Regions from separate parts of the Agromyces sp. NPDC058110 genome, predicted to be linked through region 3. Evidence: predicted binding sites of a transcription regulator. Region 3 holds the regulator's gene; each other region holds the start of a gene.
The links. Region 3 encodes HrcA, which represses chaperone genes, less so after heat shock. Its sites were predicted from a motif close to TTNGCACTCGNNNNNNNCGAGTGCNAA; they were not measured.
Positions count from the first base shown of each region.

Region 1: groES (co-chaperone GroES) is a predicted target of HrcA. The motif match lies at 6,398-6,424, and genes of this name have one in related genera.
Region 2: groL (chaperonin GroEL) is a predicted target of HrcA. The motif match lies at 3,034-3,060, and genes of this name have one in related genera.

Region 1 covers NZ_JBHVTI010000002.1:91,488-101,140, reverse strand. The annotation lists gene ACFVS8_RS05120 (branched-chain amino acid ABC transporter permease) at 1-878, shown strand, start outside; gene ACFVS8_RS05115 (ABC transporter ATP-binding protein) at 868-1,926, shown strand; gene ACFVS8_RS05110 (ABC transporter ATP-binding protein) at 1,923-2,663, shown strand; gene ACFVS8_RS05105 (ABC transporter substrate-binding protein) at 3,285-4,571, opposite strand; gene rarD (EamA family transporter RarD) at 4,874-5,806, opposite strand; gene groES (co-chaperone GroES) at 6,010-6,306, opposite strand; gene ACFVS8_RS05090 (SAM-dependent methyltransferase) at 6,455-7,648, shown strand; gene ACFVS8_RS05085 (DUF4190 domain-containing protein) at 7,733-8,263, opposite strand; gene ACFVS8_RS05080 (DUF4190 domain-containing protein) at 8,266-8,964, opposite strand; gene ACFVS8_RS05075 (DUF4190 domain-containing protein) at 8,993-9,475, opposite strand; gene tsaD (tRNA (adenosine(37)-N6)-threonylcarbamoyltransferase complex transferase subunit TsaD) at 9,630-9,653, opposite strand, start outside.
Region 2 covers NZ_JBHVTI010000008.1:157,702-167,354, forward strand. The annotation lists gene ACFVS8_RS18995 (hypothetical protein) at 29-1,228, opposite strand; gene groL (chaperonin GroEL) at 1,371-2,990, opposite strand; gene ACFVS8_RS19005 (DUF3048 domain-containing protein) at 3,125-4,180, opposite strand; gene ACFVS8_RS19010 (cold-shock protein) at 4,322-4,522, opposite strand; gene ACFVS8_RS19015 (LytR C-terminal domain-containing protein) at 4,730-5,272, opposite strand; gene ACFVS8_RS19020 (DUF3263 domain-containing protein) at 5,301-5,591, opposite strand; gene msrB (peptide-methionine (R)-S-oxide reductase MsrB) at 5,741-6,142, shown strand; gene ACFVS8_RS19030 (nitroreductase) at 6,139-6,708, shown strand; gene ACFVS8_RS19035 (DMT family transporter) at 6,760-7,743, opposite strand; tRNA gene ACFVS8_RS19040 (tRNA-Thr) at 7,835-7,907, opposite strand; gene ACFVS8_RS19045 (DsbA family protein) at 7,989-8,918, opposite strand; gene ACFVS8_RS19050 (ABC transporter ATP-binding protein) at 9,219-9,653, shown strand, end outside.
Region 3 covers NZ_JBHVTI010000001.1:136,613-146,265, forward strand. The annotation lists gene ACFVS8_RS00665 (sensor histidine kinase) at 1-801, opposite strand, end outside; gene lepA (translation elongation factor 4) at 974-2,827, shown strand; gene ACFVS8_RS00675 (DUF1990 family protein) at 2,839-3,489, shown strand; gene hemW (radical SAM family heme chaperone HemW) at 3,492-4,718, shown strand; gene ACFVS8_RS00685 (DUF4870 domain-containing protein) at 4,742-5,125, opposite strand; gene ACFVS8_RS00690 (DUF4870 domain-containing protein) at 5,243-5,686, opposite strand; gene hrcA (heat-inducible transcriptional repressor HrcA) at 5,880-6,902, shown strand; gene dnaJ (molecular chaperone DnaJ) at 6,949-8,049, shown strand; gene ACFVS8_RS00705 (16S rRNA (uracil(1498)-N(3))-methyltransferase) at 8,061-8,795, shown strand; gene ACFVS8_RS00710 (HIT domain-containing protein) at 8,820-9,176, shown strand; gene ACFVS8_RS00715 (PhoH family protein) at 9,322-9,653, shown strand, end outside.

The sequences.
Region 1 (9,653 bases), on a different contig from region 3:
ACGCGGGCCTGCTCAACATGGGCATCGCGGGCTTCATGGCCATCGGCGCGTACGGCTACGCCATCTCGATCCTCACGTTCGACCTGCCCTGGTGGCTCGCCGCGATCATCGGCCTCGCGGCCGCCGCGGTCTTCGCCCTCATCCTCGGTGTGCCGACCCTGCGACTGCGAGGCGACTACCTCGCGATCGTGACGATCGCGGCCGCCGAGGTCGTCCGCCTGCTGTTCCTGACGACCGCGTTCGACGAGGTCACCGGGTCGGCCGACGGCCTGAGCGGCTACCACGCGAGCTTCCGCGGCGACAATCCGCTGCCGCAGGGCACGTACGGCATCGGCCCGTGGACCTACAACGAGAACGACTGGTGGGTCCGCATCCTCGGCCTCGTCACGCTCGGCCTCGCGGTGCTCGTCGTCTGGATGCTCATGCGCAGCCCGTGGGGCCGCGTGCTCAAGGGCATCCGCGAAGATGAAGACGCCGTGCGCGCGCTGGGCAAGAACGCCTTCTCGTACAAGCTGCAGGCGCTCGTGCTCGGTGGCGTGCTCGCGGCGGCCGGCGGCATCGTCTACGCCCTGCCCTCGGCGGTCAGCCCCGGCGTGTACGTGACCTCGCTCACGTTCTTCGTCTGGACGGCGCTGCTGCTCGGCGGCGCGGCGACGGTCTTCGGCCCGCTGCTCGGCTCGCTCATCTTCTGGGTGCTGCAGACCTTCCTCAGCAACTTCCTGCCGGCACTCGTGCAGGCGGGCGTGCTGCCGTTCATGACGCAGATCCAGGCAGGCACCCTGCGCTTCATCCTCGTGGGTGTCGCGCTCATGCTGCTCGTGATCTTCATGCCGCAGGGCCTCCTCGGCAACAAGAAGGAGCTGACCTTTGTCAAGTGAGATCCCGGCTCCCACCGAGCCCACCACCGACGATGCGGTCGACACGACGACCGCGTCCGCACCCGTCGCCCGCCCCAAGACGACGGGCCTGCACGTCGGAGACGCCAGGCCCGGCGTCGCCAAGGTCGACCCGATCATCGTGGTCGACGGCGTGCGCCGCACCTTCGGCGGCCTCACGGCCGTCGACGTCGAGCACCTCGAGATCCCGCGCAACGCGATCACGGCCCTCATCGGACCGAACGGTGCGGGCAAGACCACGCTGTTCAACCTGCTGACCGGGTTCGATAAGCCCAACGAGGGCACGTGGACCTTCGACGGCCGTTCGATCTCGGGCGTTCCCGCGTTCAAGATGGCCCGCATGGGCCAGGTCCGCACGTTCCAGCTGACCAAGGCCCTCGGCCTGCTCACGGTGCTCGAGAACATGAAGCTCGGCGCCAAGGGCCAGCGCGGCGAGCGGTTCTGGCAGAGCCTGATCCCCGCCGCCTGGCGCGGGCAGGACGCCCAGATCGAGCGGCGCGCCATGGAGCTCCTCGCGAAGTTCAAGCTCGACACCAAGGCACCCGACTTCGCGGCGAGCCTCTCGGGCGGGCAGCGCAAGCTCCTCGAGATGGCGCGAGCGCTCATGAGCGACCCCAAGCTCGTGATGCTCGACGAGCCGATGGCCGGCGTCAACCCGGCGCTCACCCAGTCGCTGCTCGACCACATCCTCGACCTGAAGGACGAGGGCATGACCGTGCTCTTCGTCGAGCACGACATGCACATGGTCCGCCACATCGCCGACTGGGTGGTCGTGATGGCCGAGGGCAAGGTGGTCGCCGAGGGTGATCCGTACACCGTGATGCAGGATCCTGCCGTGATCGACGCCTACCTCGGCGCGCACCAGGAGCTCGACCTCGGGGTCGTGACCGGCCGTGTCGCGGCCGAAGAGGCCGACCCGACGACGGATGCCTCGGCATCCGAGTCGGTCGACGCCGACGAGCTCGCCAACGCGGGCGTCGCCGAAGCCGAAGCCGAGTTCGGCGACGGCAGCAAGGAGAAGGACCAGTGACCGACGTGACCGCGACCCGCACGCCCGTCGTCTTCATCGACGACGTGCACGCGGGCTACCTGCCCGGGGTCAACATCCTGAACGGATGCTCCCTCGTCGCCGAACAGGGCGAACTCATCGGCATCATCGGCCCGAACGGCGCCGGCAAGTCGACGCTGCTCAAGGCGATCTTCGGCCAGGTGAACATCCGCCAGGGCACGATCTCGCTCGAGGGCGAGGACATCACGGGCCTCAAGGCGAACAAGCTCGTCGGACGCGGCGTCGGGTTCATCCCCCAGACGAACAACGTGTTCCCGAGCCTGACCATCGAGGAGAACCTGCAGATGGGGCTCTTCCAGCGCCCCGGCATCTACAAAGAGCGCCTCGAGTTCGTCACGGGCATCTTCTCGGAGCTCGGCAAGCGGCTGAAGCAGCGCGCCGGATCGCTCTCGGGCGGCGAGCGCCAGATGGTGGCCATGAGCCGGGCGCTCATGATGGACCCGAAGGTGCTCCTGCTCGACGAGCCCTCCGCCGGCCTCTCCCCCGTGCGTCAGGACGAGGCGTTCATCCGCGTCTCCGAGATCAACAAGGCGGGGGTGACCTGCATCATGGTCGAGCAGAACGCTCGTCGATGCCTGCAGATCTGCGACCGCGGGTACGTGCTCGACCAGGGCCGCGACGCCTACACGGGCACCGGCCGCGAGCTGCTGAACGACCCGAAGGTCACCGAGCTCTACCTCGGCACGCTCGGCAAGTAGCCGACGACCGAACACCCGAACGGCGGGTCCTCGCGAGAGCGAGGGCCCGCCGTTTCGCGTCGCCGCCGGCCGGCCCCTTGAGCCCCTTCTGCGCGGAACGCCCACGCTGCCGCTAAACGCCACGGGCGGCACAGCGCATGCGCCCGCCGCCGCGCGGGAGGACGCAGTCGGGAAGGCGCAGTCGGCGTGCAAAGGCCGCACAGGGCGCCTCCGCCACGCGACCGGCCCGGTTCATCCTCCGCGAGGCCCGGGCTGCTTTGGACGTGCAGGGACGCACCGAACCTGACTGGCGGCCGGTCCGCCGGAATGCTCGGCCGCCGACACCAGGCGCTGGTCGGCCGGAGGCACGCGCTGACACACGACCCCGCCTGCCGGGGACGGACGGCCGAACACCGCCCGGGCCTGCCGCGGACGCCCGGCCTCCAAACGCAGCCGGGGCCTCATCACCCGTCGCAGGCATCCCCAGCCCGCAGCGGCTCCGCTCCGGGACGCTCGGGGTTCGCCGGGCCCGAGGGGGCCGTCGACCGCGAGACGTCCGCGAGCGCGCGTCGAGCGGGCGCACGAAAGGGCCCCGGTCCGAAGACCGGGGCCCTTCCGTGTTCGGGTCGGACTGAGTCTGACTCAGCCCTCGTACGCGACGTAGTTGTTGTCGTCGCCGTACTGGTAGATGCCGATCGACGCCTCGGTCGGGTCGCCGACCTCGTCGAACGTGATCGGACCGGAGATGCCGTCGTAGTCGGCCGTGCCGCCACCGACGATGATGTCCGCGCACTCGGCGTACGTGGAGCACTTCTCGCCGTCGCCCGAGCCACCGGAGACCTCGATCAGCTTCTCGGCGATCGCGGCCGGGTCGGTCGAGTTCGCGGCGAGCGATGCGAGGGCCAGCAGCACCGTGGCGTCGAAGGACTCGGCAGCGTAGCTGTAGTCCTCGAGTGCCGGGGTGCCTTCTTCTTCGAGGAACGTGTCGAGCTCACCGGTGAAGTCCGAGATCGAGTCGATCGTCAGACCCGGCAGCGTGCCCTTGGCGCCCGTGAGGGAGCCGGCGGGGAACGCGTCGGCGAAGTTCTTCAGGTTGCCGTCGACGAAGTAGAGCTTGTCGGCCGGGAACGCCCCGAAGAGGCTGGGGAGGATGGTCGAGACCTCGTCGAACGTCACCAGTGCGATGGCGTCGGGGTCGGCCGCGAGGACCTCGCTGACCTGCGCGTCGAACGTCGTGTCACCCGTGTTGTACGTGGGCGCCGCGACGACCTCGCCACCGGCGGCCTCGAAGGCCTCGGTGATGTACTTCGCGAGACCGGTGCCGTACGAGTCGTTCAGCACGATGAGGCCGAGCGTCTGGTTGCCGTCTTCGGCGATCAGGTTGCCGAGGACCTCGCCCTGGAGCACGTCGGACGGAGCCGTGCGGAAGTACAGGCCGTTGTCGTCGTACGTGGTGAACGCGTCGGACGTGTTGGCCGGCGAGAACTGGATGACGCCGGCACCGACGACCTGGTCGATGAACTGGAGCGAGGTGCCCGACGACGCCGCGCCGATGATGGCGGAGACGTCCTCGCCGAGGAGGCGGGGGATCTCGGTCTCGTAGGCCTTGTTGTCGGTGTCGCCCGAGTCGCCGTAGACGACGTCGAGGCTCAGCCCGGTGTCGGCCGTGGCGGCGTTGATCTGCGACGTCGCGTACGCCACGCCGGCCTCTTCGGGCGGGCCGAGGAAGGCCAGGTTGCCGGTCTGGGGCAGGGCCGTGCCGATGGTGAGGGCCAGCTCGTCGCGCTGGCCCGAGCCGCCCTCCGATCCGGAATCGGTCTCGCCGCTCGCGCAGGCGGAGAGGAGGAGGGCGCTCGTCGCGGCGACCGCGACCCCTGCCCAGACCTTGCCGCGCGAACGAGCGGGTCGGGACGTGCCGAATACGCTCATGTTGCTCCTTGGGACTGAAGGATTGTTTCAAACCAGCGGGCTGAGGCTCGCCGTTCTGTCACAGTATTCGGCGAGCGGCCCCGTGCAAAGGAATCCCGGTCACAACCCGATAACACTGTCCGAAGTGTTACCTCGCCGTCACAATTCGATCGTCGAGGGGCGTTCTCACGCAGGAATCCACCGTCGGCGTTGCCTCCGGCGGCCCCGGTTCGGGGGGGTGACGCATGCACGGCGGTCGCGGACGGACGGCCAGCCGCCCGGCGGCTGAGGCGAGCGATCGGCCGCGCCGCGGCATCCGTCGGTCAGGTGAGGTCGACGACCTGACGCCTCGCTGCGCGCGCGCCCCGCACGAGGTCGAAGGTCAGCACGACGAGCGCGAGCCAGACGAGCCCGAACCCGACCCACCGCTCGGGCGGCATGGGCTCCTGCAGCACGACGACGCCCACGATGAACTGGATGAACGGCGCGAAGTACTGGATGAATCCCATGTAAATGAGGGGCAGGCGGCGCGCGGCCGCCGCGAACAGGAGCAGCGGCACCGCGGTCACCGCTCCGGCGCACAGCAGGAGCACCGCATGCCAGGCGCTCGACGTGCCGAGGGTGAGCCCCGAGGTCGACCCGACGACCACGAGGATCACGACGGCGATGGGCGTGAGCCAGGCCGTCTCGAGCGTGAGCCCCGAGACGGCGTCGACCTTCGGGCCCACGCGCTTCTTGATGAGCCCGTACGTGCCGAACGAGAACGCGAGCACGAGCGCGATCCAGGGCAGCTGCCCGTAGCCGACCGCCAGCACCACGACGGCGACGATCGAGATGCCGACGGCGATCCACTGCGTGACGTTCAGGCGCTCGCGCAGCACGAGCACGCCGAGGAAGACCGTGACGATCGGGTTGATGAAGTAGCCGAGCGCGGCCTCGACGACCTGGCCCGACACCGTCGCGTAGACGTAGGTCTGCCAGTTGACGTAGATCAGGGCTCCGGCGAGGCCCATCGTCAGCACGATGCGGCGATCGCGCAGCAGGGTGCCGAACGGCCTCCACGAACGGGTCACCGTGAGCAGCAGCACGCAGAACACGAGGGACAGCACGACCCGCCATCCGACGATCTCGAACGGTCCGGAGGGCGCGAGTGCGATGAAGTAGATCGGCAGGAAGCCCCAGAGCACGTACGAGCCGATCGCGTAGGCGAGGCCCGGGCGGCTGAGCGTGCTCCCGGTCGAGGCGGTGTCGGCGATCGCGGGGCGGGTGCTGGAGCTCACCGGTCAACCGTACGCCTGCCGTCGCACGCGTCGACGCCGCGCGACTGCCGTCGTCCGACGAGATCCGGCCGTCGTCGGTCTCGGCACCCGCCGCTCGGCACTCGCCGCTCACCACCCGCCGGGACGCGACGAGGCCCGGATGCCGTCTGGCATCCGGGCCTCGGAAAGCGCGGGTCGAACTAGCGGACGACGACCGCGAGCACGTCGCGGGCCGACAGCACGAGGAAGTCCTCGCCGCCGAACTTGACCTCGGTTCCGCCGTACTTGGAGTAGATCACCTTGTCGCCGACTGCGACGTCGAGCGGAACGCGGTTGCCGTTGTCGTCGATGCGGCCGGGGCCGACCGCGATGACTTCACCCTCCTGGGGCTTCTCCTTGGCGGTGTCGGGGATGACCAGACCCGATGCGGTGGTCTGCTCTGCCTCGACCTGCTTGATGACGATGCGGTCCTCGAGCGGCTTGATGGAAACCGACACGGTTGCCCCTTCTCTCAATGAAGAAAACTGTCTTGATGAAGACTGGTTAGCAGCCTCAACGCGAGAGTGCTAATAGAAGTCTAGGCGCGATTTGGCACTCGTGCAACGTGAGTGCCAACCCGTCGGAGCGGGGTGCTAGCGTGGCCGGGTGGACCGCTCCGAGCTCGTCGAACTGCTCTCCCCCGAAGGCCTGCGACTGCTCGACTCGCTGCCCGAGTGGCACGCCAAGACCGACATCGTCGCCGCCGTCTCCGACCTCCGCCGCCAGGGGCACTCCCCCTCGCTCGTGGCCGCCGTGCTCACGCAGTCCAAGCTCCGCGCCAAGGCGAAGGCCAAGTTCGGCGAGTTCGCCGAGCGCATGCTCTTCACCGAGGCCGGCCTCGAACAGGCCACGCGGCTGCAGGTCGCCGCGCTGCACGCCGGACGCTTCGCCCGCGCCGGCATCCGCCACGTCGCCGACCTCGGCTGCGGCATCGGCGGCGACTCGCTCGCCCTCTCGGCCGTCGACCTCGAGGTGACGGCCGCCGAGGCCGACGAGGTCACGGCCACGATCGCCGCGTTCAACCTCGCACCGTTCGACAAGGCGCGCGTGCTGCACACCACGGCAGAGGAAGTGCACCTCGGCGGCATCGGCGGGGCGTGGCTCGACCCCGCGCGGCGCGTCACGAGCGGCGGGCGCACGCGCAGGCTCTCGGATGCCGCGGACTACACCCCGAGCCTCGACTTCGCGTTCGGCCTGGCCGACCGCATGGCCGTCGGCGTGAAGCTCGGCCCCGGCACCGACCGCGACGTGATCCCAGCCGGCGCCGAGGCGCAGTGGGTCTCGGTCGGCGGCGACGTCGTCGAACTCGGCGTCTGGTTCGGCCAGGTCGCACGACCGGGCATCGGTCGTGCCGCCCTGGTCGTCGGCGAACGCGGCGCCGACGAGCTCACCGCGGCCGCCGACAGCGAAGACGCTCCGGTCGGCCCGCTCGGCGACTACCTCTACGAGCCCGACGGCGCCGTGATCCGCGCGCGGCTCATCGGCGATCTCGCCCGCGCCCACGGCGCGTGGATGCTCTCCGACGGCATCGCCTACCTGACCGGCGACACCGCATTCGACTCGCCGTTCGCCCAGGGCTTCCGGGTGATCGAGCGGCTGCCGGTCGACGAGCGCCAGCTGCGGCAGGCCCTGCGCGCACGCGGCATCGGCACGCTCGAGATCAAGAAGCGCGGCATCGACGTCGACCCCGCCGTGCTGCGCACGAAGCTCAAGCTGCAGGGCGAGGCATCCGCGACCCTCGTGCTGACCCGTGAGGAGGGGCGCCACGTCGCGCTGCTCGTCGAGCGTCTCCCGCGCTGACACACTCACCCGCTGGGCCGCTGACCCGCTGGACCGCCGTGCCGCCGTGCCGCACACGCTCGAGTCGGCTGTCGTCGCGGGCGATCAGATCTGCAGCGTGTCGAAGACGATCGCGTAGTAGCCGATCCAGACCGCCGAGAAGACGAGGCCGCCGACCCCCGTGCCGATCGCGACGAAGGCGAGCGTGCGCCCGGTCTCCTCGCGCCGCAGGCCGAGCACGCCGAAGATGATCGCGACGATGGACAGCGGCAGCATCCAGCCGACGAAGAGCGACGCGGCGGCGCCGATCACGCCGAGGACGGCGCCGACCCAACTGTAGACGCGACGCTGGGTCTCCTCCTCCTCGACCTCTTCGGATGCCTCGGCGAACGCCTCGGGCCGGTGCACGATGAGCAGCTGGCCCGTCGGAACGGTGCGCAGCTCGCCGGTGTCGAGCGGCATGTCCCACCTGCTCGGTGCGACGGCCATCGGCACCGACGCGCCATCGGCCGTCGGCGCGGCGGACCTGAGCGCCGCCTCGTCGATCGGAGGCTGCGCAGGCCCGGTTCCGGATGCCTCGTCGGAGGCATCCGGAACCGTGCGCGGTCGCGCTGGCTCTGCGGGCAGGTCGGTCACGGTCAGTAGTAGTAGACCGAATTCGACGCCGACGCGAAGATGATCGCCCAGAACAGCAGCGAGATGAGACCGATCGCGACGCCCACGAAGCCGAGGATGATGCCCGTGAGCCACATGCCCTTTGCCGCGGGCTCGCGCTTGCGGCCGATGAAGCCGAGCACGACGGCCGCGGCGGGGATGAAGAGCTGCATGATGCCCCCGACGAACGGGATGAACACCACGAAGAAGCCGACGAGGCCCACGATGCCCGCGATGAGCGAGATCAGGCTGTAGACCGGCGTGGACTTCGCGGGCGCACCCGACTGGTAGGGGTTCGCCGCCGCAGGTGCACCGTACGCGGGTGTCGCCGCGGGGGCGCCGTACGCGGATGCAGCCGGCGGCACGGGCGGCGCGGGCGGAACCGCGGCACCGTAGGCCGGGGGCGCAGCGGGCGCACCGCCGTACGACTGCCCCGCCGCGGGCGGCGTCGGAGCGCCGTAGGCCGGCGGCGCCGGAGGAGCGGGCGGAGCCGGGGGCTCGGGTGCGGCGGGCGGCGTCGGAGCGCCGGGCACCTCGGGCACGCTCGGCGCGTCGGGCACGTCTGGCGTGGACGCCGCCGCGTCGGCACTCGCCGAGGACGCGGCCTCGGATGCCGCCGCCGCGCCGGACGCGTCGGGAGCCTTCGCGTCGGCGCCGTCGGCCGGAACGTTGGGATCGCTCATGGTTCGACCTTTCGTGGGGTGAGTTCGATCAGTACGTCGTGTAGGTGCCGTACGACGCGGCGATCGCGAAGAGCACGATGAAGACGATCGTGAGGATGATCGAGATCACGAGACCGATGTAGCCGATCACGAGCCCCGCGATGGCCATGCCGCGACCCTGTTCGCCGGTCTTCTTGATCTGGCTGATGGAGATGTGCCCGCAGACGATGCCGACGATGAAGCCGATGCCCGTGAAGAAGCCGACGAGCGAGGCGACGAGCGAGACGATCGCGAGCACGTTGGTCTTGGCCGGGGTCGGCGCTCCGTACGCGGGTGCCGAGGTATCGTAGGCTCCCCCGTAGGCGGGAGCGGCGGGCGGCGCGCCGGGAGCCGGCGCCTCCGGGGCCGTGTAGGCGGGCGGGGCTGCAGGCGCCGCCGGAGCAGCGGGCGCGGGCGGGGCCGCAGGAACCTCGGGCGCTGCGGGAACCTCGGGCGTCTGGTCGGACTTGTTGGGAAGGTTCGGGTCGCTCACGGTGATCTCCTCGATGCTGTACCGGCCACGATGGGACAACCGTGTCGGCTCGAATGCGTGCAGGAGCGACATCCGCCCCCGTTCGTCACTTTAGCGCTGTCGCAGGATCGCGCGCACCCCACGCCGTCGACGGCACGGCGCGGCCGTCGGCCGGTCAGGCGACCTGCACCTCGGTCGC
Region 2 (9,653 bases), on a different contig from region 3:
AGGCCCCGTCATGTTGCGTCAGGTTGCGTCAGCCCGCGTTCGCGACGATGCGCGACGCGAGTTCGACGATCGACGATCGGGCGGCGACGAAGTCGAGCCCCTCCGGAAGGTAGGTCACGCTCGCCGGCGGCACCTCGGGGAACGAGATCCGCACCCAGCCTCGGTCGAGCCTGAGGTCGAGCATGCACGGCTGCGAGTCGTCCGCGCATCGGAGTACGGCAGCCTCGGAGTCGAGCCCGGGAACGTCGACGAATGCGCCGCCGTCGGCGATCCACGCATCGCGCTCGAGCAGGTAGCGCCAGTCGCCGCCCGGCAGGTACGAGACGGTGCCGTATCCCGACTCGGACTGGCTGAAGCCGATCGAGCATCGCATGGCGCCGGTCTCCTGGACCGAGTACCAGTACTGCCCCACTCTCGGCCCGTCCCATGACAAGCCGAACCGCAGGTCGGGCAGCCCGGTCACCTCGGTCAACTCGGCGGGCGTCGTCAACTGCTCGCACTCCTCCACGGAGCGCGTCGAGGCGGGCGGCATCCAAGGTTCACTGCTCGAGCCGACGTCGGCGAGCGCCGCGATCATCGCGTCGGTGAGTGCCGTGAACTCGGCCGCGAGCGAAGCCTCGGTGTCACCCTCTTCGAGCACGATGCCGTCGATCTGCAACGCGATCCACGCCTCGGCGAGCCAACCGTGGAGTTCGCAGAACGCGTCGACGTCGAAGGCGACGCAGCGCGGGCCCTGCGCGGTCGCGCCGTACGGCGTGGGCGTCTCGCCGCCGTTGTACAGGTCGGCGTAGGCCTGTGCGGCCTCCTGCGCGTCGGGCACGATCCCCAGACGCACCGACTGCGCCCCTTCGACCGGCCCGGTCCAGGTCGACCCGACGCGCCCGTCGTTCCAGGCGCACTCGAGCGCGCCGACCTGAGCGGCCGCCGAGGCGTCCGGCGCGCTCACCGCGCCGAGGTCGACCTCGCCGAGCGGCGCCTCCCCTGCACCCAGCAGGGCCACCAGCGCCGTTCGGGGCAGCACGGCATCGCACCCGATGGCGAACCGCGGCGACGGAGCGTCGACCGGCGGCGCGTCGTTCCCGACCGGCTCCGTCGTCGCCGCCGTCGTCGCCGCCGAGGTCGTCGGGGCGGTCATGGAGGGCGCGACCGGCGAACAGGCGGAGAGCAGGCACATGGCGGCGGCGGCGAGCACGAACGCGGTGCGCCGCAGAGATCGAGTACTCGGCACGCGCCCACGCTATCGAAGCGCCTTCGAGCGGTCGGTCACGTTTCGGCAACGCCGCGGGGCGGGCCGCACACGACGAAGGGCGCCTCCTCTCGGAGGCGCCCTTCGCGCTGATCAGGCCGTGACGGCCGGGGATCGGTTCGGACTAGAAGTCCATGCCGCCCGTGGGGTCGCCGGCCGGAACCGGGTTCTTCTCGGGCTTGTCGGCGACGACGGCCTCGGTCGTGAGGAAGAGGCCGGCGATCGACGCTGCGTTGAGCAGAGCCGAGCGGGTCACCTTCACCGGGTCGTTGATGCCGGCGGCCAGCATGTCGACGTACTCGCCGGTCGCGGCGTTGAGGCCCTGTCCGACGGGGAGGTTGCGCACGCGGTCAACCACGACGCCGGGCTCGAGGCCCGCGTTCAGCGCGATCTGCTTGAGCGGGGCGTCGATCGCGACGCGAACGATGTTCGCGCCGGTCGCCTCGTCGCCTGCGAGCTCGAGCTTGTCGAACGCGACCTTGCCGGCCTGGATGAGCGCGACGCCGCCACCGGCGACGATGCCCTCTTCGACGGCGGCCTTCGCGTTGCGGACGGCGTCTTCGATGCGGTGCTTGCGCTCCTTGAGCTCGACCTCGGTGGCCGCGCCAGCCTTGATGACGGCGACGCCGCCGGCGAGCTTGGCGAGGCGCTCCTGGAGCTTCTCGCGGTCGTAGTCCGAGTCGGTGTTCTCGATCTCGGCGCGGATCTGCGCGACGCGACCGGCGATGCCCTCTTCGTCACCGGCACCCTCGACGATGGTCGTCTCGTCCTTGGTGATGATGACCTTGCGGGCCTGGCCGAGCAGGTCGAGGGTGACGTTCTCGAGCTTGAGGCCGACCTCCTCGGAGATGACCTGGCCGCCGGTGAGGATCGCGATGTCCTGGAGCTGCGCCTTGCGACGGTCGCCGAAGCCGGGGGCCTTGACGGCGACCGACTTGAAGATGCCGCGGATCTTGTTGACGATGAGGGTCGCGAGAGCCTCGCCGTCGACGTCTTCGGCGATGATGAGGAGCTGCTTGCCCGTCTGGATCACCTTGTCGACGATGGGCAGGAGGTCCTTGATGTTCGAGACCTTGCCGTTGACGATCAGGATGTACGGGTCTTCGAAGACCGCCTCCTGGCGCTCGGGGTCGGTGACGAAGTACGCCGACAGGTAGCCCTTGTCGAAGCGCATGCCCTCGGTGAGCTCGAGCTCGGTGCCGAACGTGTTCGACTCCTCGACCGTGACGACGCCTTCCTTGCCGACCTTGTCGATGGCCTCGGCGATCAGGGCGCCGATGGTCTCGTCCGCGGCGGAGATGGAAGCGGTCGCGGCGATCTCCTCCTTGGTCTCCACCTCCTTGGCGTTGGCGATGAGCTCGGCCTCGACGGCCGCGACGGCCTTCTCGATGCCGCGCTTCAGCGAGATGGGGTCGGCGCCTGCGGCGACGTTGCGGAGGCCCTCGCGCACGAGCGCCTGGGCGAGCACGACCGAGGTCGTGGTGCCGTCACCGGCGACGTCGTCGGTCTTCTTGGCGACCTCCTTGACGAGCTCGGCGCCGATCTTCTCGTACGGGTCGTCGAGCTCGATCTCCTTGGCGATCGACACGCCGTCGTTCGTGATGGTGGGGGCGCCCCACTTCTTCTCGAGCACGACGTTGCGACCGCGCGGGCCGAGGGTCACCTTGACCGCGTCGGCGAGCGTGTTGAGGCCACGCTCGAGACCGCGGCGGGCCTCCTCGTTGAAAGCAATGATCTTTGCCATGTGTGTTTCTCGTCCCTTCTCGGACGTCTCAAAGATTCTTGGGTTAGCACTCGATTCGAATGAGTGCTAAATCAATTCTGGCACTCGACCGACCCGAGTGCAAGCGAGCACCCGGCGGCCGGCGCGAGGTTCGCTCAGGGCGCGAAGGTCACCGATCCGGTGGTGGGCACCAGCTCGATCCAGGTGTTGCCCGGGGCGAGCGGCAACGGCTCCCCGTCGTCGGAGGTCAGCACGATCGGCGACGCCTGCGCCGCCTTCGACCAGGTGCCGTGCGCGGTCCGCCCGCCGCTCGACACCCAGGCCTCCCCCGACCCGTCGAGCACGGTCCGCGGCACCTCGCCGTACGACCAGTCGATCGCGACCCGCAGCGTCAGCACGTTCACCGCCTGCACCTGCGCGCCCGCGTCGTCGAGGTCGGGCTCGCCCTCCTGGGATCTCAGCCAGACGGATGCCGCGGCATCCCACGTCCACGACGGGAACCGCTCCTCCGAGAACACCTGCGAGATGCCCGACGTCGCCTCGGCGGCGAAATCGGGGGCCGAGAGCGGGTCCGTGCCGCCGTACACGAACTGCACCGCGGGCGGGGCGAGCGCGGCGTTGCGTTCCAGCGCCTCGGCCGCGTCGAGGATCACGTCGTGCGGGCCGGGTCGTTCGTCGGCCCGCGTGAACAGCCCGGTGTCGTCGAGATCGAAGACCAGGTTCACGAGCGGCGTCGCCTGCATCATCTCGACGAACTGCTCCTGCCCGCCCGAGTAGGCGATGATGCCGCCGAAAGGGGTCGCGATGTCGGGGTCCATCGGACGTATCGAGCGCACAGGGCCGAGCTCATCGGGGATGTCGGAATGCCACACCGCGAGGTACCGGGTGAGCCCGCCCTCGACGAGCTCCTCGAAGACGAGGTCGGTGCGGTTCAGCGCGAGCTGCGGTCGCGCCTCCTCGTGGTTGTCGATCTTCGCGGCGATGGACGGATGCTGCATGGCCGCCCATTCGGCACGGGTGCCGCGCAGCGGCGCGAACGCCAGCGCGACCGGTGCGGCGGAGGCTCCGACCGGTCGTGCGGGTGCGGGCGTCGGCGTCGCGACGATCCGGTCGAGGTCGGGGGCGCTGCAGCCCGCGAGCAGCAGTGCGGCTGCCGGGAGCAGCACGGCGAGCGGCCGCCATCCGATGGCAGATCCGTTCCGCCGCGCCATGCGCACAGCCAACCATCGAGATCCGCCCGTGCGCGGGCGGCGCGCCGGAACCGACCCCCGGGCCGCCTGCGACCGCCGGCCCGGAGACGACGAAGCGCCGCCGGTGCGAGGCATCCGGCGGCGCATCGTGTCACGCTTCGATCAGGCGGGCCGGACGGCCTCTGCCTGAGGGCCCTTCGAACCGGTGCCGACCTCGAACACGACCGCCTGGCCCTCTTCGAGGACCTTGTAGCCGGCCATGTCGATCGCGGAGTAGTGGACGAACACGTCCTGGCCTCCGTCGACGGTGATGAATCCGTAGCCCTTTTCAGCGTTGAACCACTTGACGGTTCCGTTCGCCATGCGTTGCTCCCATATAGCCGTGTGTCGATCAGCACGTGCGTGTCGCCTGTACCGGGCCTGCCCGTCGTGCTGACGGGACCACGGGTGGTACCTGGCATTACACGGGTTCGAGCGACCAATTCCAGATACTAATGACGCGGGCACAGCCAGGAAAAGGGGTGGAACGCGCCGAAATGTCGCGGAATGGCAACGATTCCGCGACCCGGCTCAGCCCGCGACGGTCGCGGCGTAGTCCGAACCGACGACCAGCACGAGCGGGGTGCCGATCTCGCCGAACTTCGCGTCGAGGCGCACGTCGGCGCCGGGGATCGCCTGGGCGACGCCGCGCGCCGCGCCCTCGAGGTCCGCGCTCGCGTAGTAGACGACGGACTCGACCAGATCGGTCTCGCTCGCGTTCGCGGTGGCGCCGACGGGCACGCCTGCCGCGGTGAGCGCCTCGCCGGCCGTGGCGGCCAGCCCGCTCGTCTCGGTTCCGTTCAGCACGGTCACGGGAACATCGGGGGCGATCGTCGGCTCGGCCGTGACGACCGGCGCCTCCGTCGCGGTGGGCGCGGCCTCCGACAGGTCGAGCCGGTCGTTGGCGACCACGACCCACGTGATGCCGACGCCGGTGAGCACGACGGTCGCGAGGGCCGCCCAGCCGAACGCGATCCACCTGGCCCCGCGACGCTGCGGTGCACGGTGGGCGCCCACGCGCTCGATGCCGTGGGGAATCGTGTCGAAGCGATCTCGAGGGGGGTTCTGCGCCATGGGTCCAGTCGTCGGGGTCGGGGCCTGCTCAGTCGAGCGTGCGGCCGTTCGAGAGCGAGCGCCGCGCCCGCGTCGCCGCGCGGGCGTCGCGGAGCCGCTGCAGGCGCTTCACCAGCATGGGGTCGTGGCGGAGGGCCGCGGGCGAGTCGATGAGCTCTCCGAGGATCCGATAGTAGCGGGCGGCTGACATGCCGAACTCCTCGCGGATGCCCTCGGCCTTCACGCCGGGCTGCTGCCACGCGTGGGCCTCGAAGGCGAGCACGCGGAGGGCGAGTGCGTCGAGATGCGGCTCGGCGTCGCGAGGCTGCCCATCGAGCATCACGTGCACCTCCCGCGGCGACGGCGTCGCCTTCGCGTCACATCCTAGGGATGCGTTGCCGTGAGGCTGCCGAGCGTCTGCGGCGTGTGCATGCGCGGGCCCCTGCGACCTGCGACGATGGAGGCATCCGCAGTTCTGGAGGGAACCCAATGGCGTATCAGGTCGAGAAGTCCGACGACGAATGGCGCGAGCAGCTCGGCGACGAGCAGTTCCAGGTGCTGCGCGAGGCGGCGACCGAGCGCCCGTGGACGGGCGAACTGCTCGACGAGGAGCGCGCCGGCATCTACGCGTGCGCCGCGTGCGGTGCCGAGCTCTTCAAGAGCGGCACCAAGTTCGATTCCGGCTGCGGATGGCCGAGCTTCTACGAGTCGGTGCGCCCCGAGGCGGTCGAGCTCATCGAGGACACCTCGCTCGGCATGGTGCGCACCGAGGTCCGCTGCGCGAACTGCGGTTCGCACCTGGGTCACGTGTTCCCCGACGGGTTCGGCACGCCGACCGGCGACCGGTACTGCATGAACTCGATCGCGCTCGACTTCACGCCGGAATCCTGAACGAGCGCCCGGTCTTCCAGGCGGCGAGCACGCGTCGCTCCGCCTCGAAGGTGACCGAAGCCGCACCCGACGACGCGGAGCTGATCGAGCTGCTCGGAGCCGCCGGTCGGGTGGCCGACCACGCCTCGCTCCGTCCGTGGCGCGTGATCGCGCTGCGCGGCGAGGCCCGCGAGCGTCTCGGGACAGCCCTCGCCGAGGCGTCCGGCCTCGCCGAGTCCGACCCGAAGGACGCGGCGAAGCTCGCCGCCAAGCCGCTTCGTGCGCCGCTGCTGCTCGCCGTCGTCGCCGTGCGCACGCCCGACCACCGCAAGGTGCCCGAGTGGGAGCAGGACGCCACGGCCTCCGGGGTCGCGCACCTGTTGAGCCTGCTCCTCGACGAGGCCGGCTGGGGCGTCATCTGGCGCACCGGCCCGCACACCCGGGATCCGGCCGTCGCGGCGATGCACGGGCTGGGCGAGCACGAGGCGCTGCTCGGCTGGCTCTACGTCGGCGGCCGGCCTCCTCGCACGCGGGTGGAGCGGCGCGCGCCGCGCGACGCGTCGGCACGGTTCACCAGCCTGGGCTGATCGCCGGCGCGGGCCACGGCCGACGCCGGGCTCGCGCCGAGCCCGTCGCGTTCAGGAGTTGAGGTCGGCGGAGGGCGCGGATGCCGGACTCTCGCCGGGTTCGACGACGTGCCGGCTCCTCGACCACCTCGTGCTCGCGATGATCACCGCGACGAGCGCGAGCGCGGCGCCGCCGATGGTCGCCAGATCGACTCCCCGGTCGCCGACCGGTACGAGCAGGTCGAGCGCGAGCGCCGCGGTGAGCTGGCCCGCGACTCCCGCGAGGGCGAGCACCAGCACGCCGATCACGCGCACCACGATCGCCTGCACCGCGATGAAGATGCACCCGATGAGGCCGCCCGCGTAGAGCCAGGGCTCGCCGGGGAACCCGGTCGGCCAGCCGACGACCGACGAGTGCACGACCATCACGACCACGAGCACCGTCGTGCCGACGACGAAGTTCCCGAGCGTCGACGTGAGTGCGCTCGACGCCGCCATGCGAACGCGGCCGTTGACCGCCTGCTGCCACGCCGCACCGAACCCGGCGGTGAACGGCAGGATCACGAGCAGCACCGGCACCTCGCCGCCGATCTCGGACGACAGGGTCCAGACCACCGCGCCGAGCGCGAGCAGTGCGCCGAACACCCGGGGCGCCGTGAGCGGGCGGCGTCCGGCCGGCCCCAGCCCGACGAGATCGAACACGACGCCGCCGACCGTCTGGCCCGCGACGATCGAGACCGTGAAGAGCGCGACGCCGATGACACCGGCCGAGATGCCCTGGGTCGCGACGAACCAGGCGCCCGCGACGCCGCCGAACAGCATCCACCAGCGGATGGTTCCGGAGCGGAGCTCCCGGGCCACGTTGCCGATTCCGGCCCGCCCCGGCTTCCAGAAGGCGAGCGCGACGAGCAGGATCGCCAGGCCGCTGCCGAACGAAATGGCCGCGGCCGTGTACGCGTCGCCGATCGCCGCCGAGAGCTGCCCGTTGACGCGCGACTGCAGGGCGGTCAGCGCACCGCCGACCGCGGCAAGGGCGATCGCGATCCAAGCGGGCATGCCGGCGGGCTCGACATGGGCGTGCCGATGCCCGTCTTCCGCCGGTGCCGCCGGCGAGGCGGCGTCGGGAATGCGTTCGTCTTCAGTCAAGAGCCGGCTGCGGGACTCGAACCCGCAACCACCGCTTTACAAGAGCGGTGCGCTACCAATTGCGCCAAGCCGGCGAGGCCGCCCCACGAGGGGGACCCACGACATCCTACCGATCGCGCGGCGGAGCCCGGTCTGGCTCCGCCGCGCGGACGGGATCACTGGGCCGGGGTCGGCGTGGGAGTGGGGGTCGGGGTCGACTCGGACTCGTTGAAGGTGGCGCTCGTGGCCTGCACGACGAACGACTGGAACTCCTGCGCGTCGGTGAGCGAACCGCTGTACTGCTGGCCGTTCACGAGCACGGTGGGCGTGCCGGTGACCGAGGTGAGGTCGGAGTTCGGGATCGGACCGGTCAGCGCCCGCGTCGTGGCATCCTGCACCCACGTCTTGAAGCGCATGTCGTCGATGCACGAGGCGACCGACGAGTCGGCGCCGGCATCGGTCGCGAGCTTCTTGAGGTCGGAGTTCGCGAGACCGACCGAACCCTCTTCGGGCTGGTTCTGGAAGAGGATCTCGTTGTAGTCGAAGAAGGCGTCGGGCGACAGGTCGGCGACGCACGCGGCGGCGTTGGCCGCGCGCAGCGAGTACTGCGTGCCGGCCGACTTGTTCGTGAGGATCGCGATGGGGTGGATCTCGAGCGTCGCGGCTCCGGACTCGACCATGGTGCGCATGGCCTCGGAGTTCGTCGTCTCGAACTGGCCGCAGTAGGGGCACAGGTAGTCGATGTAGGTCACGATGTTCGCCACCGTGCCGCTGTCGTCGGGGACCGTGGCCGTGGGCTCGCCGCCAGGCTTGATGGCGGGCGTCTCGACCGCGGTGATCGCGCCGTCGTCGCCCGCGACGAGCACGATGCCGTCGCTCGCCATGTTGGCCGGACCGGGGCCCGCGGGCTTGATGCTGTTGAAGATCAACCAGCCGATGAGGGCCGCGACGAGGAGCACGGCGACGATGACGCCGCCCTGGATGAGGACCTTGTTGCGCTTGTCGCGCTTCTTCTGCTCCTCGCGGAGGACGCGCGCCTTCTCGCGGGCAGCCTCCCGCTTCTCGTTACGGGTGGCACGTGGCTCTTGGGATCCGCCGTTGGTCATCGATGGTCACTCCGGGTCGCTGTGTGGGCGCGCGCGTACTGCGAACGCACCCACGATAGTAGGAACGGTGGCTGGGAATCAGCCACACGGGCACCACGGTTCGCGCTCGGCGGCCGTTCGGCGGGCACTCAGGCGCTTCGGGGCTGCCATGCAGCGGCGCACGGTCGGCGGATGCCGCGGGCGACCGCCGAATCGGCCGTCGCCGCCTCGCGTGCAATACTGAGGGAGCGTCGACGTCGACGCAGTCCATTCACTACGGATCGTCCGGCACGTACCTGCCGGTGAAGGAGAAGCAGAATCATGGCGTCAGTCACGTTCGACAAGGCCACCCGCCTGTACCCCGGCGGCACCCGTCCGGCCGTCGACCAGCTCGACCTCGACATCGCAGACGGCGAGTTCCTCGTGCTCGTCGGCCCCTCCGGCTGCGGCAAGTCGACCTCCCTCCGCATGCTCGCGGGCCTCGAAGAGGTCAACGACGGCAACATCTTCATCGGCGACCGCAACGTCACCGACGTGCCGCCGAAGGACCGCGACATCGCGATGGTGTTCCAGAACTACGCGCTCTACCCCCACATGACCGTGGCCGAGAACATGGGCTTCGCGCTCAAGATCGCCGGCGTCGGCAAGGAGGAGCGCGCGGCTCGCGTGCTCGAGGCAGCGAAGCTCCTCGACCTCGAGCCCTACCTCAGCCGCAAGCCGAAGGCCCTCTCGGGCGGCCAGCGCCAGCGCGTCGCC
Region 3 (9,653 bases):
GAGCTCGCGGATGAAGCGGCGGGTCTCCGCGAGGTTCTCGGAGGCGGTCTCGCGCGCGAGTCGCAGCTTGTCGAGCGTGCGATCGTCGGCGACGTCGCGCTCGGCGGCGTGCAGCAGCATCTGGATGCTCGAGAGCCCCTGGGCCACGGTGTCGTGGATCTCGCGCGCGATGCGCTCGCGCTCGGCGAGCGTGCCGGCCTCGCGACTGGCCGTCGCCAGCTCCTCGCGGGTGGCGATGAGGTCGAGGATGAGCGCCTGGCGGTCCTTCGTCTCCTGCGCCATGGCGCGGTACCCGAGCCCGATCACGATCGCGACGCCCGCGCTGATGAGCGGCCCGAGGATCGTGCCGACCTCGAATCCGAGGTGCGTCGCCGTGCCCCACACCGAGAGGCCGAACGTGACGATCACGAGTGGAACGGCGAGCGGAGCGGCGAGCACGTGCAGCTCGAGGAAGAACAGGGGGAACGCGAGGAACGCGGCATCCGGGGTCAACGCCGACATGGCCGCCCAGAGGGCGAGGAGCGCCGTCAGCCACACCACTCGCGCCCATTGCGGGAGGTTCCGGTGCCCGGTCGCGATCCCGGCGCCGTAGCAGGCGAGGAACGCGATCGAGAGGATCGTGACGGGCACCTCGGTCGGGCCGTCGGCGAGGAGCGCGCGGATCATCACGAACAGGGCGAGGCCGATGACGAGCACGTGCAGCCCGAATCGGAGCGTGACGAACACCGGCCGCAGTGCCGAGGGCGACACCCGTCCGAAGTCGACGACGGGGAGCGGTGCGGGTGCGGCTGACGCGGTCATGGTGCGAGTCAGCGTAGCCGCGGCCGCCTGCGCGCGGCATCCGTCGAAAGTGCGAGGCGGACGTGCGAGGCGAGAATTCGCGGCGAACGTGCGAGGCGAACGTGCGAGGCGAACGTGCGAGGCGAACGTGCGAGGCGAGAGCGCGGAGGAAACTCGTGGGAGAATCGTCGGGATGTCTCCGAGAGCTGTTACCCCGCCGGTGCCCGCCGCCACCGATCCCGCGCTGATCCGCAACTTCTGCATCATCGCGCACATCGACCACGGCAAGTCGACGCTCGCCGACCGCATGCTCGGTATCACGGGCGTCGTCGCCGATCGCGACATGCGCGCGCAGTACCTCGACCGCATGGACATCGAGCGCGAGCGCGGCATCACCATCAAGAGCCAGGCCGTGCGCATGCCGTGGCAGGTCGGCGGCACCTCGTACGCCCTGAACATGATCGACACCCCTGGCCACGTCGACTTCAGCTACGAGGTCTCGCGTTCCCTCGCCGCGTGCGAGGGCGCGATCCTGCTGGTCGACGCGGCGCAGGGCATCGAGGCCCAGACGCTCGCGAACCTCTACCTCGCGCTCGAGAACGACCTCGAGATCATCCCGGTGCTGAACAAGATCGACCTTCCCGCGGCCGATCCCGAGAAGTACGCCCGAGAGCTCGCCGACCTCATCGGCGGCTCGCCCGATGACGTGCTCAAGGTCTCGGGCAAGACGGGCCTCGGCGTCGAAGACCTGCTCGACCGCGTCGTCGAGCGCATCCCTGCCCCCGTCGGCGACGCCGACGCACCGCCGCGCGCGATGATCTTCGACTCCGTCTACGACAGCTACCGCGGCGTGGTCACGTACGTGCGAATGGTCGACGGCAAGTTGAACCCGCGCGAGCGCATCCAGATGATGTCGACCAAGGCCACGCACGAGATCCTCGAGATCGGCGTGAGCGCGCCCGAACCCGTGCCCACCAAGGGCCTCGGGGTCGGGGAGGTCGGCTACCTCATCACGGGCGTGAAGGACGTGCGCCAGTCGAAGGTCGGCGACACGGTCACCACGGCCGTGAAGCCCGCGACCGAGGCGCTCGCGGGCTACACCGAGCCGCTGCCCATGGTCTACTCGGGCCTGTACCCGATCGATGGCAGCGACTATCCCGAGCTCCGCGAGGCGCTCGACAAGCTCAAGCTCTCCGACGCGGCGCTCGTGTACGAGCCCGAGACCTCGGTGGCGCTGGGCTTCGGCTTCCGCGCCGGGTTCCTCGGCCTGCTGCACCTCGAGATCGTCACCGAGCGCCTGCGCCGCGAGTTCGGGCTCGACATCATCAACACCGCACCGTCGGTCGTCTACGAGGTCACCACCGAAGACAGGAAGACCGTGACGGTCACGAACCCGAGCGAGTTCCCGACCGGGGCGAAGATCTCCGAGGTGCGCGAGCCCATGGTGAAGGCCGCGATCCTCGCGCCGAAGGACTACGTCGGCACGATCATGGAGCTCTGCCAGTCGCGCCGCGGTGCGCTGCTCGGCATGGAGTACCTCGGCGAAGACCGGGTGGAGATCCGCTACAACATCCCGCTCGGCGAGATCGTGTTCGACTTCTTCGACCAGCTGAAGTCGAAGACGGCCGGGTACGCGTCGCTCGACTACGAGCCGGTCGGCGACCAGGCTGCCGACCTCGTGAAGGTCGACATCCTGCTGCAGGGCGAGCAGGTCGACGCCTTCAGCGCCATCGTGCACCGCGACAAGGCCTACGCGTACGGCGTGCTCATGACCGGTCGCCTGCGCGAGCTCATCCCGCGGCAGCAGTTCGAGGTCCCGATCCAGGCGGCGATCGGCGCGCGCATCATCGCGCGCGAGTCGATCCGCGCCATGCGCAAGGACGTGCTCGCCAAGTGTTACGGCGGTGACATCAGCCGCAAGCGCAAGCTCCTCGAGAAGCAGAAGGAGGGCAAGAAGCGCATGAAGATGGTCGGCCGCGTCGAGGTGCCGCAAGAGGCGTTCATCGCAGCGCTGAGCGGCGACGTCGAGAAGAAGGACAAGAAGTAGCAGGTTTCCCGATGACCCGACGCAGTACCTTCACCGATCAGTCCGTCACGTACGGCTCGATCGGGGCGACGCTCGAGCCCGATCTCCTGCGCTACCCGCCGACGGGATACCGACCCGCCGAAGACACGGTTCGGCTCGGCAGCGGCGTCGAGCGCTTCCAGCGTGCGGCCGAGGCGCTCATGACCTGGGGCATCCAGCGCGGCGCAGGTTACGAGGTGACGGATGTCTCCGCCGGCACCGGCGCGCAGTATCCGGGCATCGTGTACGACGCCGAGGGCGCGCCGCTGGCCGAGCAGCCGGGCCCGCGCACCGAGGACCGCTTCGGCGAAGACGGCACCGCGTACATCGCGTCGGGCATGCAGGCGACGCTCGTGCGCCGCGGGCGGTTCCGCTCGCACGCGACGCCGGTGCTGGTCGTCTACGTCATCGACGAACCCGACCGCGTGGGCTACGCGTTCGGCACCACGGGCGACGGCCTCGAGAGCGGCGAGGAGTCGTTCGTGCTCGAGCGTCGCGACGACGACACGGTGTGGCTCACGATCCGCTCGTTCCGGGCGACGGCCGGCGGCGCGAAGCGCGTGCTCGCACCGTGGGTGCGTCGGCGCCGCCGCGAGCTGACCCGCCTGCAGCTGCGCGCCCTCCACCCCGCCGGCGGCGTGTAGGCGTGGGTTCCGCGCTGCCGCTCGGCGATCCGGCACCGCTCGACGGCCTGCTGCCCGCCTCCGCAGCGGTCGACGCCCGCGACCGCGCGCTCGGCGTCTACGTGCACGTGCCGTTCTGCCGGGTGCGGTGCGGGTACTGCGATTTCAACACCTACACTGCGAGCGAGCTCCGCGGTGCCCGCCAGGTCGACTACGCCGACCAGGCGATCGATGAGATCCGGATGTCGCGGCGCGTGCTCGCGACATCCGGAGTCCCGGATCGCGTGGCCGAGACCGTCTTCTTCGGCGGCGGCACGCCGACGCTCCTACCGGCCGACGATCTCGTGCGCATGCTCGGGGCGATCCGCGACGAGTTCGGGCTCGCGAGCGGCGCGGAGGTCACGACGGAGGCGAACCCCGACTCGGTCGGGCGCGAAGACCTGCTCCGTCTCGCGGAGGGCGGGTTCACCCGCGTCTCGTTCGGCATGCAGTCGGCCGTGCCGCACGTGCTCGCCGCGCTCGACCGCACTCACGACCCGGCCAGGGTGCCGCTCGTCGTGCGCTGGGCGCGCGACGCCGGCCTCGACGTGAGCCTCGACCTCATCTACGGAACGCCGGGGGAGTCGCTCGACGACTGGCGGCGCAGCGTCGAGGCGGTCGTCGCCGAGCGGCCCGACCACGTGAGCGCGTACGCGCTCATCGTCGAGGAGGGCACGAAGCTCGCCAGGCAGATTCGTCGAGGCGAGCTCGCGCAGCCCGACGACGACCTCGAGGCCGACATGTACGAGCTCGCCGACGAGGCGTTCGGCACCGCGGGCTTCGAGTGGTACGAGGTCAGCAACTGGGCGACGGATGCCGCGCACCGCTCCAGGCACAACCTCGGGTACTGGCGGGGCGACGACTGGTGGGGCGTCGGACCGGGCGCGCACAGCCACGTCGGCGGGGTCCGCTGGTGGAACGCGAAGCATCCGTCAGCCTATGCGGAGCGGCTCGCCGCCGGGCACTCGCCGGCCGTCGGTCGCGAGGTGCTCGACGCGCCGACCCGAGAGACCGAGCGCGTGCTGCTGCTCACCCGCATCCGCGAGGGCATCGACATCGCCTCGCTGCACGCGGGGGGCCGGCATGCCGTGGCGGGCCTCATCGCCGACGGCCTGGTCGACGCGAAAGCCGCCCTCGCCGGTGGGCTCACGCTCACGAGGCGAGGGCGGCTGCTCGCGGACGCCGTCGTGCGGCGCCTGCTCGAGGACTGACGTCCTCGGTCAGCTCGTGGAGCTCAGCTCACGAACTTGATCGAGAGCGGGTACGTGTAGGCCTCGCCCTGGTTCGCCTTGATCGCGGCGATGATGCTGAACACGATCACGATGACGGCGACCGCGATCGACAGGAAGATGCCGATCACGACGAGCCACAGGATGCTGCTCACGATCGCGGCGATCGTCATCGTGATCTGGAAGTTCAGCGCCGTGGCGGTGTGCGCGCGCACGAACGGTCCCTTGTCCTTGAGGACCAGGTATCCGATCAGCGCGGGGATGAAGCCGAAGAAGATGCCGCCGATGTGCACGAGCGTCGCCCAGAGCTTCTCGTCGTTCGGGCTCAGGGGCGGGCTCTGCTCGTACGGGCTCTGCGGCGGCGGCGGGGGAGGGGGAAGGTCGGACATCGTCTTCTCCTGTTCGGATGCGCCGATCCGGCGCGGTGACTGCGGACGCCACCATGCTGGCACAGCAACGCCCGCCGCGGGAGGGTGACGCTCCCGCGGCGGGCGATGTGCGCTGCGCTACTTGATGAGGCGGATGGCGAAGGGGTAGCGGTAGTTGCGACCCTCCTTCGCCTGGAGGAAGGCGATGATCGAGAAGACCACGCCCACGATCCAGACGGCCCACGAGAGCAGGCCGAGCACGCTGCCGAGGCCGAACGTGATGATCGTGATGATCGACGTGAGGATGAAGATCGCGATCTGCGCGAACACCAGCGTGATCTGGAAGTTCAGCGCCTCCTTCGCCTCGGTGTCCGTGAAGGACCCGCGGTCCTTGAAGACGAGCCAGATGATGAGCGACGGCAGGAAGCCGAGGATTCCGCCGAGGTGGGCGAACGAGCCCCACTGCACGTCCTGCTCGTGCGAGAGCGGTGCCGCGGGCGCGCCCGGCTGCGGTGCGGCCGGCTGCTGCGGCGGCGTGGGGGGCAGGTTCGGATCAGCGGGGCCTGCGTTGGGATCGGACATGGTGCGCGCCTTTCGGGGTTCGGGGGTCGTGACCCGATGCCGCGAGGGGTGGGCGGTCGCAGCGTGAGATGCCTCGGATCATGCCAAAGGTAGCGCCGGGCAGGAGTGTCGGCAATGGGGATTACCCTGAGTTCCGCGGTATGATTGGCACTCAGGTCTGATGAGTGCTAACCGCACGGCGAAAGCGAGGAACATGGTCTCCGAACGCAGCCTCGCCGTGCTCAGGGCGATCGTGCAGGACTACGTCGCGTCGCGCGAACCGGTGGGCTCCAAGGCCATCGTCGAACGGCACGCGTTCGGGGTCTCGGCGGCGACGATCCGCAACGACATGGCCCTCCTCGAAGAGGAGGAGCTCATCGTCGCGCCGCACACGTCGTCGGGCCGCATCCCGACCGACAAGGGCTACCGCGTCTTCGTCGACCAGCTCACCGAGGTGCGCCCCATGACGCGCGCGCAGCGGCATGCCATCGAGACCTTCCTCGGCGAGTCGAGCGACCTCGACGAACTGCTCGCGCGCACGGTGCGCCTGGTCTCGCAGCTCACCAAGCAGCTCGCGGTCGTGCAGTACCCGAGCTTCGGCAGCGCGCGCGTGCGCCACATCGAGCTCGTCTCGCTCGCACCCGAGCGCGTGATCTGCATCCTGATCACCGATTCGGGGCAGGTCGAGCAGCGGGTCGCCGACCTGCCGTTCCCCGTCGACGAGACCACGCTCGCCGCGCACCGCACCCGCCTCAACGAGCTCGCCGGCGGTCGGGCGATGGCGGATGCCGCGGAGTCGCTGTCGACCGGGTTCGCCGACGTCCCGCCGGCCGACGCGGCCGTGCTGCACACGCTCGCGGCGACGCTCGCCGACCAGGCACGCGCCCAGCGTCAGGACCGCCTGGTCGTCGCGGGCGCCGCGAACCTCGTGCGCACCGAGCAGGACTTCGCGGGCTCCATCCTCGGCGTGATCGAGGCCATCGAGGAGCAGGTGGTCCTGCTCCGCCTGTTCGGCGAGATGTCCGGCGACGAGCACGCCGTCGCGGTGCGCATCGGCCGCGAGAACGCCTCGTTCGGCCTCGGCGAGACCTCGGTGCTCTCGAGCGCCTTCGAGATCCCCGGGCGCGACGTCTCGCGTCTCGGCGTCGTCGGCCCCACGCGCATGGACTACTCCCACAGCATGGCCGCCGTCCGCGCGGTCGCCCGATACCTCTCCCGCACGCTCGGCGAGAACTGAGCAGCCGGCCCCCGCCGGCATCCGCTATCGAAAGGACACGCCCTCCGTGGCAGACCACTACGAGGTCCTCGGCGTCGCACGCGACGCATCCCCCGACGAGATCAAGAAGGCGTACCGACGCCTCGCCCGCGAGCTGCACCCCGACGTCAACCCCGGCGCCGAGGCGTCCGAGCGGTTCAAGTCGGTGACGCACGCCTACGACGTGCTCTCCGACCCGAAGCAGCGCCAGCAGTACGACCTCGGCGACCAGGGCGGCTTCGGCGGCGGGCAGGGCTTCGGCGGCTTCGGCGACATCTTCGAGACCTTCTTCGGCGGCGCCCAGCAGAGCCGCGGTCCGAGGTCGCGGCGCGAGCGCGGCCAAGACGCGCTGATCCGCGTCGAGGTCGGCCTCGACGAGGTCGTCTTCGGCACGCACCGCGACATCGAGGTCGACACCGCGGTGGTCTGCGGCACGTGCCACGGATCGTGCTGCCAGCCGGGCACGTCGCCCGTCACGTGCGACATCTGCGGCGGCACGGGCTCGATCCAGCGCGCGGTGCGCTCGTTGCTCGGCAACGTCATGACCTCGAGCCCCTGCGGCACCTGCCGCGGGTACGGCACCGTCATCGCGACGCCGTGCGTGACCTGCCAGGGCCAGGGCCGGGTGCGCGCCCGCCGCACGGTTCCCGTCGACATCCCGGCGGGCGTCGACACCGGCGTGCGCCTGCAGATGCCGGGCTCGGGCGAGGCCGGCCCCGCCGGCGGCCCGAACGGCGACCTGTACCTCGAGATCAAGGTCAAGAACCACGACGTGTTCAGCCGCAACGGCGACGACCTGCTCGCGACCCTCTCGGTCTCGATGACCGACGCGATCCTCGGCACCACGGCGACGATCGAGGCGCTCGATGGCGACGTCGAGGTCGAGATCAAGGCGGGCCTGCAGAGCGGCGAGATCCTGACCGTCAAGGACCGCGGCGTCTCCAAGCTCCGCGGCAGCGGGCGCGGCGACCTCCGCATCGGGGTGCAGGTCGTCACGCCCACCAAGCTCTCGACGAAGGAGCGCGACCTGGTGCAGCAGTTCGCTGCGGCGAAGAAGGCGCCCGCGCCCGAGCTCGCGCACTTCCAGCAGGGCCTGTTCGCACGGCTCCGCGACAAGTTCCTCGGCTGACGGATGCCGCGATGAGCCATCACTACCTCGACGAGCAGCTCGACCTGGCGGGCGCCGCCACGGGCGACGTCGTGCGCCTGACGGGCGACGAGGCGCGTCACGCCGTGACGGTCTCGCGGGTGCGCGTCGGAGAGCAGCTCTCCGTCGGCGACGGCCGTGGCTCGCTCGCCGCGGCGACCGTGATCGAAGCCGCCCCTCGGGAGCTGGTGCTCGAGCTCGGCGAGGTCGTGACCTCGCCGGCGCCGGGCCCGCGCATCACGCTCGTGCAGGCCCTCGCCAAGGGCGACCGCGACGAGCTCGCGGTGCAGGCGGCGACCGAGCTCGGCGTCGACGCCATCGTGCCGTGGGCCGCGACCCGCTCGGTGTCGCGGTGGGAGGGGCCGAAGGTCGAGAAGGGCCGGGCCCGCTGGGCGACCATCGTGCGCGAGGCGACCAAGCAGTCGATCCGCGCGTGGATGCCCGAGGTCGGCCCGCTGACCCCGACCGCCCGACTCGCGGCCCTGCTCGAGGGGCAGCGGGTGCTGCTGCTCGAGCCGACGGCCACGACCCCGCTCACATCGCTCGACGACGACGGCCGCGACCTCGCACTCGTCGTCGGGCCCGAGGGCGGCATCGCCCCCGCCGAGATCGAGCGGCTGGTCGCCGCCGGCGCCGAGGCCGTGCGGCTCGGCGGGTCGGTGCTGCGCACCTCGACGGCCGGGCCGGCCGCAATCGCCGTGCTGAACGCCCGCCTCGGGCGGTGGTGAGGCATCCCTCGCTACGATGGAAGCATGACCGAGACCGCCGAGCCGACCCTGTTCGAGCGCATCGCCGCGCGTGAGATCCCGGCGAGCATCGTCGCCGAGACGGCGAACGTCATCGCGTTCCACGACATCGCGCCGAAGGCGCCGGTGCACGTGGTCGTGACGCCGAAGTCCGGCGCCTACCGCGACGTCGTCGAACTCGCCGCGGGCGACCCCGCACTGCTCGCCGAACTCGTCGAGGTGGCCCGGGGCATCGCCGCCGACCTGGCCGACGGCGACTTCCGCCTCGTGTTCAACACGGGCGCGGGAGCAGGGCAGACCGTGTTCCACGTGCACGCCCACGTGCTCGCCGGCGGCCTCGAGGAGGCATCGCTTGGCGGCTGACCCGCACGACGAGCACCCCGACCACCCCGACGACGGCGTGCGTCCCGCAGCGGATGCACCCGTCGAACGACGCACCGACCGACCGACCGCCGAGGCTCCGGCCTCGCGCGGCGACGAAGAGCGCCTCAGCATCGACGGCATCGCCATGGTGCGCCTGCTCGGACCGCAGGACCGCCTGCTGACGACGATCCAGCGCGAGTACCCCGACGTCGAGGTGCACGTGCGCGGCAACGAGATCGGCATCCGCGGCAACCCCGACGAGCGCGTGCGCGTGCGTCGCCTGATCGAAGAACTCCTGGAGCTGGTGCGAGCCGGCCAGGATCCGACACCCACCGAAGTGAGGAGCTCGGCCCGAATGCTCGAAGCCGATCCCAACGCCAGACCGTCCGAACTGCTCGGGCAGGTCATCGTCTCCGCGCGCGGCAAGACCATCCGGCCGAAGACCGAGGGCCAGCGCGCGTACGTCGACGCCATCGA